Regions from separate parts of the Sporacetigenium sp. TC11 genome, predicted to be linked through region 2. Evidence: predicted binding sites of a transcription regulator. Region 2 holds the regulator's gene; each other region holds the start of a gene.
What was found. The regulator HrcA, encoded in region 2, represses chaperone genes, less so after heat shock. The targets are predictions, from matches to a motif close to TTAGCACTCNNNNNNNNNGAGTGCTAA.
Positions count from the first base shown of each region.

Region 1 (4,803 bases), on a different contig from region 2:
AAAATATCTAGAAAATAAATCTAACCATAAATAAAAATAGGAGGATAATAGCATGACATTAAAAGAACTAAGAAACAAGAAACCAACAGAAATTTGGAAAGATGACATAGAAGAAGACTATGAGCTATTTACAGAAGAAAATATTACTGAAAGCGAAGAAGCCTTAGATGATTTTATAGATGAACTAATCTCTTTAGGTGATAATGCTAACGAAAAAGACATTATGGACTGTGTCAAAAAAGTTGTAATTAAATTCAATGATTTCAATGAGAAATATGATTATTATATAGAGACTATGGAAAGAGAAGATTTATGTGAATTTATTATTAAAGCTGCTAAAATAGCTGGATTAGAAACAGATGAAGATATAACTGAAGAATGGAGAGAATTTTAGACTGATTTATTATATCTGATTTAATATAAACTAATATTTTAAATCAGACATAATATTTATAAACTATCAATGAGTAATTCATTGAATATCAGATAGGGAAAAAGGTATTATAAGGACGGGGATAAGATTGATTGAAAAAGATTATAAGTGTTCTATTCCAAATTGCTATTTATTTAGAATAGACAAACTTAAAATGAATGGACTATATAAAATATATGCAAAAAATGATGCTATATATGGAGCAAAACTAGCAGGCGAAATTTTTGATGAAGAATCTACAGATATGTTTTTTTACAATTACCTTGGTAATTCATTATTAGGTGATTTAATAGAGTGGTTAATAAAGCGATTCTTTTCAGAATGGGTTAAGAATAAAATTAAAAAACGTTATGAATTAGAAGCATACTATAACGATTGTGAATTTGATATTACTACTTTTTTAAATAAGGGCAAAGCGAATTTTGTATTTGATAAATGTGATATAAAGAAAGTAAAAATTTTTATGAAGCGTGTATCATTTCACCCCCTATATACCAATGAAGGGACTATTGTTATTGAAACAAATCAAGTTAAACCAATGAAATTTGTTGTTATCGGAAAACAAAGTATGAGAGATATAGCTAGAATTTTTTCTGACTTAGGAATATCTGTTGAAGTTAAAGATAAAGGAGTTCTATATAATAAATTCTAGTTATTATAATTATATAAATAGGTTATATGAAGATTGGTCTAAGATATTTTTAATGTGATTAAGTCTTATATTGCAACTAAAGCACTAACATTATAACTAAATCTATTATAGATAATATTTAAAAATAGCTACAATAAAAACATTAGGGGGTAATAGTAATGAGATACTATATGAGATCAAAGTTTTTTAAATTAAAAGAAGACTTTTGGATAAAAAATGAATTTGAAGAAGAATGCTTCTTTGTAGATAATAAATTCCTTACACTAGGTTTGCAATTTGACATCTCAAGAAACAATAATATTATATACTCAGTAAAACAAAAGCTATTGTCTTTTATGGCAAACTACGAGGTTTTTGAAAATGGAAATACAATAGCACAGGTAAGTCAAAAACTAACTTTCTTTAACGATAAGTTAAAAGTAGATAGTAAATATGGAGACATAAGAATCCAAGGAGATATATTTCACTACAACTATACAATAGTTAAAGACGATAGAATAATAGCAAAAGCAACAAGGGAATTATTTGCATTTACAGATAATTATACTGTAGATATTGATTTTGAGGATGAAGCATTTGTATTAAGCCTTGTAGTAATAATAGACGATATAATAGATAGACAAAAATCTAACTAAAGAGTCTTAAAATTTCTAAATATGGCTTATAGATTTTTTAAAAATGTATTGACATAATATGTAAAAACATGATATATAAAATATATGTGTTAGCACTCGGTTACAAAGAGTGCTAACAATTATGTTATATACATAATAAAAATTATATGATTTATTGTGAAGGGAGAGGTTTAACTTGGAAACAAAACAGTTTAAAGCGGAGTCTAAAAGGCTGCTAGATATTGTGGTTAACTCAATTTATACAAACAGGGAAATATTTTTAAGAGAACTTATCTCTAATGCAAGTGATGCAATGGACAAAATCTACTACAAAGCATTGGTAGATGAATCTATAAACTTTGAAAAAGAAAACTATTATATTAAGGTAATTCCAAATAAAGAAAATAGAACATTAAAAATAATAGACACTGGTATTGGTATGACAAAAGAAGAACTTGATGAAAATCTTGGAGTTATAGCAAAAAGTGGATCACTACAATTCAAAAAAGAAAATGAATTAAGAGACGGGTACGATATAATTGGTCAGTTTGGTGTAGGGTTTTATTCTGCATTCTTAGTATCTGACAAGGTTACTGTTATAACTAAGTCTTTTGGTAGTGATGAAGCTTATAAGTGGGAGTCACAAGGGGTAGATGAGTATACTATAGAGCCATGGACAAAAGATACAGTTGGTACAGAGATTATACTTAACATAAAAGCAAACAATGAAGACGAAAATTTTGATGATTACTTAGATGAATATAGATTAAAATCAATAATTAAGAAATACTCTGATTTTATAAGATATCCAATTAAAATGGATATAAGTAGAAGTAGACTTAAAGAAGGTAGTGAAAGTGAGTATGAAAGTTATATAGAAGAAGAAACTATAAACAGTATGGTTCCTATATGGAGAAAGAATAAAAAAGAACTTAGTCAAGAAGACTATGATAACTTCTATTTCGAAAAACACTATGGATTTGATAAGCCTCTAAAACATATACACTTAAGTGTTGATGGTGCAGTAAGTTATAATGCAATTTTATATATTCCAGAAAAAATGCCATATGATTTCTATACAAAGGATTATGAAAAAGGATTAGAGTTATATTCAAATGGCGTTTTAATAATGGACAAGTGTGGAGATTTACTTCCTGACTATTTTGGATTTGTTAAAGGTATAGTAGATTCAGAAGATTTATCTCTTAACATATCTAGAGAGATACTACAACACGATAGACAATTAAAGCTTATTGCTAAGAATATAAAAAATAAAATCAAAAAAGAATTAGAAAACATGTTAAAAAATGAAAGAGATAGCTATGAAACTTTCTACAATTCATTTGGAAGACAATTGAAATTTGGTGTATATAATGATTTTGGAATTAATAAAGATGACTTACAAGATTTATTAATGTTCTACTCATCAAAAGAGAAAAAAGTGGTTACTCTAGACGAATATATTTCTAGAATGCCAGAAGAACAAAAATATATTTATTATGCTTCTGGAGAATCAGTTGAAAGAATTGAGAAAATGCCACAAACAGAAGGCGTACTAGATAAAGGATATGAAATATTATACTTTACAGATGATGTAGATGAGTTTGCTATAAGAGTTATGATGAACTATAAAGAAAAGGAATTTAAATCTGTATCTAGTGGTGATCTAGGTATAGAAAATGAAGAAGAGAAAAAGTCAGAATCTGATGAAAAAGAAAACAAAGACTTATTTGAAAATATGAAAGAGGTTTTATCTGGCCAAGTTAAAGATGTTAGAGCTTCAAAGCGACTTAAGAACCACCCAGTATGTTTATCAAATGAAGGTGAACTTACAATTGAAATGGAAAAGATCCTAAACGCTATGCCTAACAACGAAAATATAAAAGCTGATAAGGTATTAGAAATAAATATAAACCATGATGTGTTCAAGTCACTAAAAGAAAGTTTTGATAATGATAAAGACAAGTTTAAGTTATATACAGATTTATTATACAATCAAGCATTACTTATTGAAGGACTTACAATAGGTGATCCGTTAGAATTTACAAATAATATCTGTAAAATAATGAAATAGATACATGAAAAATTCCCTTAGATTTATTATCTAAGGGAATTTTTCATGTATGCAATTTGTTGTATTTATTTTTCCAAAAGGGTAGTCTTTACATCAAAACTGATCATAGTTACCTTTGTAAGTTTAATTTCATTATTTATTATAAAAACTTTACAAAGAACCATTCTTTGATTTTAGGCTATATTCTAATATAGTGCTGAAAATTCTCCCTACTTATTGCGTGATATATAAATACTATGCACTTATATATACATAATTATTTTTTAAATATATCATCAGAAGAATTATATTTCAGAAGTGTTTTTGTTAAAAATTTATATTCTTCATTCTCTAATTTACTTATACCATTTAAATTTTCTAACCGAGTATTATTTATATCTTCATCTTTTATAAATTGAATATAACCTGTATCCTCATATAGCCATAGATTAAAATTTAATGGTTCATCGGCTAGTTCAGTACTCTTATCTAATATATATACAGTTAGATAATTATTAGGATTACCTATTTTTTTTGCATTAGTGATATTTAATTCATTTTTTCTGCCTTTTGTTATTATATCTCCAAGATACTCAATTTCATCTCTTGAGAAACCACTTTCTAAGTCAATATCAACTCCATACGGATTCTCGTTGTTTTCGTTTAACCAATGAGATGATATCAAACCTCCAGTAAATTCTTTGCCTTTATTCCTATCCATCATAAACCCTATTAACCCTATTGATACTGTTAATAGGATTATTATAATTTTAGTATTTTTCTTCATATTTCCCCCTAAGTATATATAATCTAATTCATAGTTTTATACAACTGTGTGATAAATTATGGTTTGATTATATACTAAATATAACATTACTTATAATACATTTAAACCTATCCACTCACTTTTTAAAATTTCAACACTGAGTTAAAACATAGCCTAAATTATAAATGCAATTCAATAGAAATATAAGTTATAAAATATATTGTTTGTATTTTAACAAGTTTTACATAATCCAACAAATATATAGTGTATAATTAAATAAAGTAC
Region 1 covers NZ_JBYVNY010000002.1:138,714-143,516, forward strand. Annotated here, with positions in the region: gene ACUSRV_RS03595 (hypothetical protein) at 53-394, shown strand; gene ACUSRV_RS03600 (hypothetical protein) at 522-1,085, shown strand; gene ACUSRV_RS03605 (LURP-one-related/scramblase family protein) at 1,244-1,720, shown strand; gene htpG (molecular chaperone HtpG) at 1,896-3,773, shown strand; gene ACUSRV_RS03615 (hypothetical protein) at 4,030-4,539, opposite strand.
Region 1: htpG (molecular chaperone HtpG) is a predicted target of HrcA. The motif match lies at 1,810-1,836, and genes of this name have one in related genera.

Region 2 (4,803 bases):
AGCACCAGAATTTCCTTCTTCTGTTCCTTGAGCTCCAGCTTGTTGATACATTTGCTCAGATATTTTATGGAACTTGTTCATAACATTATCTATAGCAGTTTTTATTTCCTCAGTTGATGAAGATTCATTATCTTTAACACTTCTTAAATTGCTAAGTTCAGCTTCTACATCTGACTTATCATTTGCATTTATTTTATCTCCTAAGTCACTTAATGTTTTTTCTGTTTGGTATATAGTTGACTCAGCTTGATTTAATATTTCTATTTTTTCTTTTCTGTTTTTATCAGCTTCAGCGTTCATTTCAGCTTCTTTTATTTTTCTTTCTATTTCTTCTTCTGATAAGTTAGTGCTAGAAGTTATAGTTATTTTTTGTTCTCTTCCTGTTCCTAGGTCTTTAGCAGAAACATTAACTATACCATTTGCATCTATATCAAATGTAACTTCTACTTGAGGTACTCCTCTTGGTGCTGGTGGTATTTCTGTTAATTGGAATCTACCTAATGTACTGTTGTCATTTGCCATTGATCTTTCACCTTGTAATACGTGTATATCAACAGCAGTTTGGTTGTCTGCAGCAGTTGAGAATACTTGAGACTTTTTAGTAGGTATAGTAGTATTTCTTTCTATTATTTTAGTAAATACTGAACCTAATGTTTCTATACCTAATGATAATGGAGTAACATCTAATAATAATAAGTCGTTAACTTCTCCAGTTAAAACTCCACCTTGTATAGCAGCTCCTACTGCAACACACTCATCAGGGTTTATACCTTTGTGTGGTTCTTTTCCTATGAATTTCTTAACAGCATCTTGAACTGCTGGTATTCTTGTAGAACCACCTACTAATAATACTTGATCTATATCTGATGGATTAAGACCTGCATCTTTTAAAGCTCTTCTAGTAGGTTCCATAGTTCTTTCTACTAAATTAGATGTTAATTCCTCAAATTTAGCTCTTGTTAAGTCCATATTTAAGTGTTTTGGTCCTGTAGCTGTAGCAGTTATAAATGGTAAGTTTATGTTAGTAGTCATAACACTAGATAATTCTTTTTTTGCTTTTTCTGCATCTTCTTTTAATCTTTGTAGAGACATGCTATCTTGTCTTAAGTCAACGCCTTCTTGTCTTTTGAATTCTTCAGCTATATAGTTTATTATAACATTATCAAAATCATCTCCACCTAAGTGGTTATCTCCACTTGTAGCTAGAACTTCAAAAGCTCCATCTCCTATTTCAAGTATTGATACGTCAAATGTACCTCCACCTAAGTCAAAAACTAATATTTTTTGATCTTGATTAGCTTTGTCAAGTCCATAAGCTAGTGCTGCTGCAGTTGGTTCATTTATTATTCTCTTAACTTCAAGACCTGCTATTCTACCAGCATCTTTAGTTGCTTGTCTTTGAGCATCAGTAAAGTATGCTGGAACTGTTATAACAGCTTCAGTTACTTTTTGGCCTAAATAACCTTCAGCATCAGCTTTTAATTTTTGAAGTATCATTGCTGATATTTCTTGTGGAGTATATTTATTGTTATCCACATTAACTTTATAATCTGTTCCCATATGTCTTTTTATAGACGCTATAGTTCTATCAGCATTTGTAACCGCTTGTCTTTTAGCAGGTTCCCCAGCTATTTTTTCTCCATCCTTTGCAAAAGCAACTATTGATGGGGTAGTTCTCATACCCTCAGCATTTGCTATAACTTGTGGTTCTCCACCTTCTAATACGGCAACACAAGAGTTTGTAGTTCCTAAGTCTATACCTATTATTCTACCCATATGTAACATCCTCCCTAAATTTATATTTTAACAAGACACCTTTACCATTGATGGTCTTATAACTCTATTAGATAGTTTATATCCTCTTTGAAGTACTTGTATTACTTTATTTGGTTCTACTCCTTCAACAGGTTCTTGCATTACAGCCATGTGAAAGTTAGGATCAAAAGTTTCATCTTGTGCAGCTATTTCTTCAACTGAAAACTTTGCTAAAGTATCTTTTAGTTGTTTATAAACTAGTTCAATCCCTTTATACATATCACTTTCTTTATCATCACATGCTTCTAATGCTCTCTCCATATTATCAATAACAGGAAGTAAATCTGTTATTATCTTTTCATTAGCATATATACTTAAACTTTCTTTTTCCTGTTGAGTTCTTCTTCTAAAATTATTAAAATCAGCTTGAAGTCTTTGTAGAGTATCTTTTAATGTTTCTATTTCAGTTTCTTTTGAATCAGACTCTTCAGCCTTTATATTTTCTTCATTTATAACTTCTTCATTGATTACTTCTTCTGCATTTAAATCTTTTTCTTCCAAGTCTTGTCCACCCCTTAGAGTATATTATTTTTGATTTATTAATAGACCCATATAATTTATCATAGAATAAATTTTGGCATAATCCATTCTAGTAGGTCCTATAAATCCTATCTTACCTACTCCAACTCCATCAATTATATAAGTTGCAGTTATTATACTACAGTCTTTTGCTATATCACAGCTATTATCGCTACCTATTATTATATTTACATTTTCTTTTACTATTCCTTTTGAATTAACAATATCTGCTAATACATCTTTTTCTTCTAACATGTTTAAAAATGCTTTAGCTTTTAGAATATCGTTAAACTCAGGGAAGTTAAATATATTGGTAGCTCCACTTAATGATATATCAGATTCCTTAGTTACAATATTATTACTTATAATATTTAGCAACTGATCAAAAAACATAGAGTAATCACTTATTTGCGATTTTATATACTTTATAAAATCCTCGTCTAAGTCTACTATAGATTTATGTTGTAACTTACTAGTAAGAATATTAGATATTATATTTAGTTTTTCTTGATCTATATCTATGTCTTTACTTATATTAATATTTTTCAAATTCCCTTTTTCAGTTACAACTATTAGCATCATATTTTTAGCATTTAACTCTACAAGCTGTATATGTTTTATTTTACTTTGTTCTACAAAGTTAGAAGACAAAGCAACAGTTGTGTAGTTCGTAAGTTTTGACAATAATTTAGATGTATGTTGCATTAATTCTTTTATTTGATTAACATTATTAGCTATACATTGTTGCATTAAAATTTTATCATTTTCATCTAAATCAGTTTTCTTCATCAAAGAATCTACATACAACTTATATCCCTTTTCAGAAGGTATTCTCCCAGCAGAAGTATGAGGTTGTGTTAAGTAGCCTAAATCTTCTAAATCAGCCATTTCATTTCTTATAGTTGCTGCGCCTACACCAAAGTCATACTTTTTAGATATAGTTCTTGACCCTACTGCTTCTGCAGTTTCTATATAATCCCTTACTATGGCTGTGAGGATTTTAAGTTTTCTATCATTTAAGTCCATATTAACACCTCCTGTTTCTGCTGTTAGCACTCATCATCTTTGAGTGCTAAAAAGATTATATATATTATATAACATTATAAACTTTTTTTGTCAATAGTTTATGTTATTAATCCAAAAATTCTACAAATACAGAATTAGAAACTTCGATTCCCTTTGGAGTTAAATATAGTATTTTATCATCATAATCAATTAAATTATTTTCCTTTAGTTTTTCAATAACAATTTTGTATTTTTCTTTGAAGTTTATATTAAATTTCTTTGCAAAATCGCTAAAATATATACCTTCATTCATTCTAAGACCCATAAATATTTTTTCTTCTATTTTATCTTGAATTGATAATATATTTTCATCTTCTATTGGTTTATTTTTGTTATTTATATTATTAAAATAATTATCTAAGTTTTCAACATTTGAATACCTAATTCCACCTACATAACCAGATGCACCTGGGCCTAATCCTAGATATTCTTCACATTTCCAATAAATAATATTGTGTTTACATTCATATCCTTTTTTAGAGTAATTAGATATCTCATATTGATTATATCCATATTCTTTTAAAAATCTTATAACATGTCTGTACATTTGTATATCCAGTTCTTCATCTGTAGCTTTTAATTCCTGTTTTTCGTATAGTTCATAAAACTCAGTGCCTTCTTCTATTATAAGAGAATATGCAGATATATGAGTCGGATTTAACATAACTACCTTTTGTAGAGTCTCCTTCCATTCATCTAAACTTTGATTTGGAAGTGCATACATAAGATCTATATTTATATTATTAAATCCTATATCTTTTGCATCTTCATAGTTATTAATAAACTCTTCAAAAGTATGTATTCTCCCTAGTTTATCTAGGTGACTTTGCTGATAAGCTTGAAGACCTATACTCAGTCTGTTAACACCTATATTATATAGAGTTTTCAATTTTGATTTTGTCAAAGTTCCAGGATTTGCTTCAATACTTATTTCTGCATCAGTAGATATATTAAAGTTAGAATGTATATTATTAAATATATATTCTAATTCATCTTCTTTTAATATAGTAGGAGTACCTCCTCCTATAAATACACTTGTAAATACCTTATTCTTAAAATCTTCTTTATATAAATTCATTTCTTTTACTATACTATCTAGATACTTAGTTTTATCAACATTATTCATTGAGTATGAATTAAAATCACAGTAATTACATTTTTTAACACAAAAAGGAACATGTATATATAATCCTAACATTTTTGCCTCCATTATAAAAATTCGCTTTGCTCAAAATTCGTTTAAGTTAATTGTATCATTTATCAAAGAAAATAAAAGCCTTGGAATATATTCCAAGGCTTTTAATTATTTAGAATCTCTTACTTTCTTCTTTATAGAATTATAAACTGGCCAACCTATAGCAGTTACTATAAGGCCTGCTATAGCATAAGTTGTTTGAGTTATTA
Region 2 covers NZ_JBYVNY010000003.1:220,106-224,908, reverse strand. Annotated here, with positions in the region: gene dnaK (molecular chaperone DnaK) at 1-1,776, opposite strand, end outside; gene grpE (nucleotide exchange factor GrpE) at 1,804-2,316, opposite strand; gene hrcA (heat-inducible transcriptional repressor HrcA) at 2,341-3,360, opposite strand; gene hemW (radical SAM family heme chaperone HemW) at 3,467-4,597, opposite strand; gene ACUSRV_RS06995 (APC family permease) at 4,703-4,803, opposite strand, start outside.

Region 3 (4,803 bases), on a different contig from region 2:
GACACTTTTCCGGTTGATATCTGGGTGAAAAGAGTTATGCAAGAATTTTATGTATCTGAAGATATGAGTTTAAAGAAAATGAGAGAATATGCAATAGAAAAATTTGGAGGGTTATCAGGATTTGCACAACAATACCTTTTTTACTATGCTAGGGAGTTAGGCATAGGAAGGGGATAGGAGGTTACATGAATATTGTAGAAACTATATTTATGACAATGATAATTTTATCTTATATATCTGCAATATTTGTATCTATAAGTATAATTTTGGAAAATAGAGATCCGTCCAAAACTATAGCGTGGCTACTTATATTTATATTGATTCCTATAGCTGGTTTAATAGTATATATCTTCTTTGGAAGAAACATAAGACAAAGAAAGATATTTAAAACAAAGCAAATGGTAGATGATATTAGAGAGGCTAACTTATTTAAAAACCTTCAAGAGTTTGAAGAATTGGTTATGATGGAAAAAAAGGCTATAGCAGAAAAAAAACTATTAAGTAGTGAAGATAGTTGCGATACAAAGAGAAGAGTTGTGAATTTGCTTTTAAATACAGGTAGATTTCCATTTACTATAAACAATGATGTGAAAATATTCAGAGACGGAAATGAAAAATTCACTGCACTTATAGAAGACTTGAAAAATGCAAAATCTCATATACATCTTGAATATTTCATAATAAAATATAGCGATGTTGGAAATATAATAAAAGAAATCTTAATCCAAAAAGCACAAGAAGGTATAGAGGTAAAAATACTATACGATGATGTTGGGTGTTGGAGACTTTGGTTTAACAGGAAATTTTTTTATGATATGAGGAAGCAAGGTATACTAGTGTACCCTTTTTTACCAGCTAAATTTCCTGTTATATGTAGTCAATTAAACTATAGAAATCACAGAAAAATTGCTGTTATAGATGGATGTATAGGTTACACAGGTGGAATTAATATTGGAGATGAATATCTAGGAAAGAATAATAAATTTGGCTATTGGAGAGATACCCATATAAGAATAGAAGGAACATCTGTTTATATGCTTCAAATGGCATTTTTAATGGATTGGTATTTTACAACGAAAGAAGCTATATTTGAAGAAAAATATTTTCCAAGTATGAACAATAAAGGTAACAGTATGGTTCAAGTAGTGCCTAGTGGACCTGATAGCGACTGGGAAGCTATACACTATGCATATTTTACAGCTATATGTGAAGCAAAAGAAAAAATATATATAGAAACACCTTATTTTATACCAGACGAAAGCATACTAAAGGCATTGAAATCTGCAGCTTTAAGTGGAGTAGATGTTAGAATAATATTTCCAAAGGTTGCAGATCATAGGATAGTTCATGAAGCATCGTACTCCTATTTTGGAGATATACTAAAGGCTGGTGGCAGGGTGTATCTATATAACAAAGGATTTATACATTCCAAAGTTATAATAATAGATAATAAATTGGCATCTATAGGCTCTGCTAATATGGATTTAAGAAGCTTTATGTTAAATTTTGAAGTTAATGCATTTTTATATGATGAAAGAACAGTGAAATGGGTGATAAACGACTTCAATGAGGACTTAAAAAATAGCGAGGAAATTACAATTGACAAATATTATAATAGGCCTACTATAAAGAAGATAAAGGAATCTGCAGCCAGATTATTTTCTCCGCTCTTATAAAAAACTGCTATTATAAGCAGTTTTTTTTGAGCAACAGACCACTCTTTTAAGGTTGTTGGTGACATGAGTGAAGCGAATTTTTTATGGTAAAAAAATCAAAAAATACTTGCAAAAAATAACCAATTAATATAATATAATAATTATTAGCACTCGATGCTAAGGAGTGCTAACACAAAATCGTATTAAATGATAAGAATTTACATAAAAATATAAAATATTAATAGGAGGGATAAATATGAAAATAAGACCATTAGGGGACAGAGTTGTTATTAAAAAGGTAGAAGCTGAAGAGAAAACTAGAAGTGGTATAGTATTACCAGGAACAGCTAAAGAACAACCGCAAATGGCTGAGGTTGTAGAAGTAGGAGCTGGAGGATTAATAGACGGTAAAGAAGTTACAATGGAATTAAAAGTTGGAGATAAAGTTATATTCTCTAAATATGCTGGAACAGAAGTTAAGCTAGATGGAGAAGAATACACTATATTAAAACAAAGTGACATATTAGCAGTTGTAGAATAATAAAATTTAACTTATGCATATATAAAAATATTGAGAAATTAACAATAGGAGGGGTTTGTTATGGCTAAGGAAATTAGATTTTCAGAAGCTACAAGAAAAGCTTTAGAAACTGGTGTTAATAAATTAGCAGATACAGTTAAGGTTACATTAGGACCAAAAGGAAGAAATGTTATATTAGATAAAAAATTTGGTTCACCACTTATAACTAATGATGGTGTTACTATAGCTAAAGAAATAGAATTAGAAGATCCATACGAAAATATGGGAGCTCAATTAGTTAAAGAAGTTGCTACTAAAACTAATGATGTAGCTGGAGATGGGACAACAACAGCTACAGTTCTTGCTCAAGCTATAATAAGAGAAGGATTAAAAAATGTAACAGCTGGAGCTAATCCAATATTACTAAGAAAAGGTATACAAAAAGCTGTTGATGTAGCAGTTGAAGAACTAAAGAAACAATCAAGAATCGTAGAAACTAAGGAAGCTATAGCTCAGGTTGCTTCTATATCTGCTGGAGATGAAGAAGTAGGAAATTTAATAGCTGAGGCTATGGAAATAGTAGGAAAAGATGGAGTTATAACTGTAGAAGAGTCTAAGACAATGCATACTGAGTTAGATGCTGTAGAAGGTATGCAATTTGATAGAGGATATGTTTCTGCATATATGGTAACAGATGTTGAAAAAATGGAAGCTGTATTGAGCGATCCTTACATATTGATAACTGATAAAAAGATATCTAATATACAAGAATTATTACCACTACTTGAACAAATAGTACAACAAGGAAGAAGATTATTAATAATAGCAGAAGATGTTGAAGGTGAAGCTTTATCTACATTAGTAGTTAATAAGTTAAGAGGTACTTTTGAAGTCGTAGGTGTTAAAGCTCCAGGATTTGGTGATAGAAGAAAAGCTATGTTAGAAGATATAGCTATTTTAACAGGTGGTCAAGTTATATCTGAAGAAGTTGGATTAGATTTAAAAGAAGCTAATTTATCTATGTTAGGTAGAGCTAGTACTGTTAAGGTAAATAAAGACAACACTACTATAATAGGTGGTGCTGGAGATGAAAAGGCTATAGAAGATAGAGTAAACCAAATAAAAGTTCAAATAGAGGGAACTACTTCTGAATTTGATAAAGAAAAATTACAAGAAAGATTAGCTAAACTTGCTGGAGGAGTAGCTGTTATAAAAGTTGGGGCAGCTACTGAAACTGAATTAAAAGAAAGAAAACTAAGAATAGAAGATGCACTAAACGCTACTAGAGCTGCTGTTGAAGAAGGTATAGTAGCAGGTGGAGGTACAGCACTTGTTAGTGTAATACCGGCATTAGAATCTGTAGTTCAATCATTAGAAGCAGAAATTAAAATAGGTGCTCAAATAATAAGAAAATCATTAGAAGAGCCATTAAGACAAATAGCTACAAATGCAGGCCTTGAAGGTGCTGTTATAGTACAAAACGTTATGAATTCTGATCCAGAAATGGGATTTGATGCATTAAACGAAAAATATGTAAATATGATAGAATCTGGTATAGTTGATCCAACTAAGGTAACAAGAACAGCTTTACAAAATGCTGCATCTATAGCTGCTGTATTCTTAACAACAGAAGCTGCTGTAGTTGATATACCAGGAAAAGAAGAGCCAATGCCTGGAATGGGCGGCGGAATGCCAATGATGTAATGAAGAGAGAGTGACTTGGTCACTCTTTTTTAATATATAATATATATAAAATATGGTAAAATTAATATACGCCATACTTTTAGGGAGTGAAGACTTAATGAATATTGAATATATAAAGGACATACTTCAAAATGTTAAGGATGATAATATAAATCTAGATGATGCATTAAATAAACTGAAAACCCTTCCTTTTGAAGACATAGGGTATGCAAAAGTAGATCATCATAGAAAACTAAGAACTGGATATCCTGAAGTTATATACTGCGAAGGAAAAACAGATGAGCAGATAATAGGTATAATAGGAAAGATGATTGAAAAGGGCTCCAATGTATTAGGGACTAGGTGTAGAAAAGAATCATATGAAAAATTAAGCAAAATATATACTAATCTAGAATATGATGAACCTGCTAGAATAATAAAATTACAAAGTGAACCAATTCAAATAAAGGGCAAGGGAAAAATACTAGTAGTAACAGGAGGGACATCTGATATACCAGTAGCAGAAGAAGCATATCATACAGCACACTTTCTAGGAAATGATGTAGAAAGATTATATGATGTAGGAGTAGCGGGTATACATAGATTATTGAATAATTCAGATGTTTTAAATTCTGCTAGAGTGATAGTAGCTGTAGCGGGCATGGAAGGGGCTTTACCTAGTGTAGTAGGAGGTCTTGTAGATGTTCCTGTTATAGCAGTTCCTACATCTGTAGGATATGGAGCAAATTTTAGTGGAATATCGGCTTTACTTACTATGTTAAATAGCTGCGCATCAGGGATATCTGTTGTTAATATAGATAATGGTTTTGGAGCAGGATACTTAGCCAGTATGATAAATAAGTTGTAGATAGGAGATAAACATGGAAGAAAGAATATTGTATTTAGATATGGTAAACGGAATCTCAGGAGATATGACATTGGCAT
Region 3 covers NZ_JBYVNY010000010.1:29,033-33,835, reverse strand. Annotated here, with positions in the region: gene ACUSRV_RS13420 (DNA-3-methyladenine glycosylase family protein) at 1-177, shown strand, start outside; gene cls (cardiolipin synthase) at 186-1,676, shown strand; gene groES (co-chaperone GroES) at 1,912-2,196, shown strand; gene groL (chaperonin GroEL) at 2,257-3,879, shown strand; gene larB (nickel pincer cofactor biosynthesis protein LarB) at 3,977-4,726, shown strand; partial or broken gene larC (nickel pincer cofactor biosynthesis protein LarC) at 4,740-4,803, shown strand, end outside.
Region 3: groES (co-chaperone GroES) is a predicted target of HrcA. The motif match lies at 1,820-1,846, and genes of this name have one in related genera.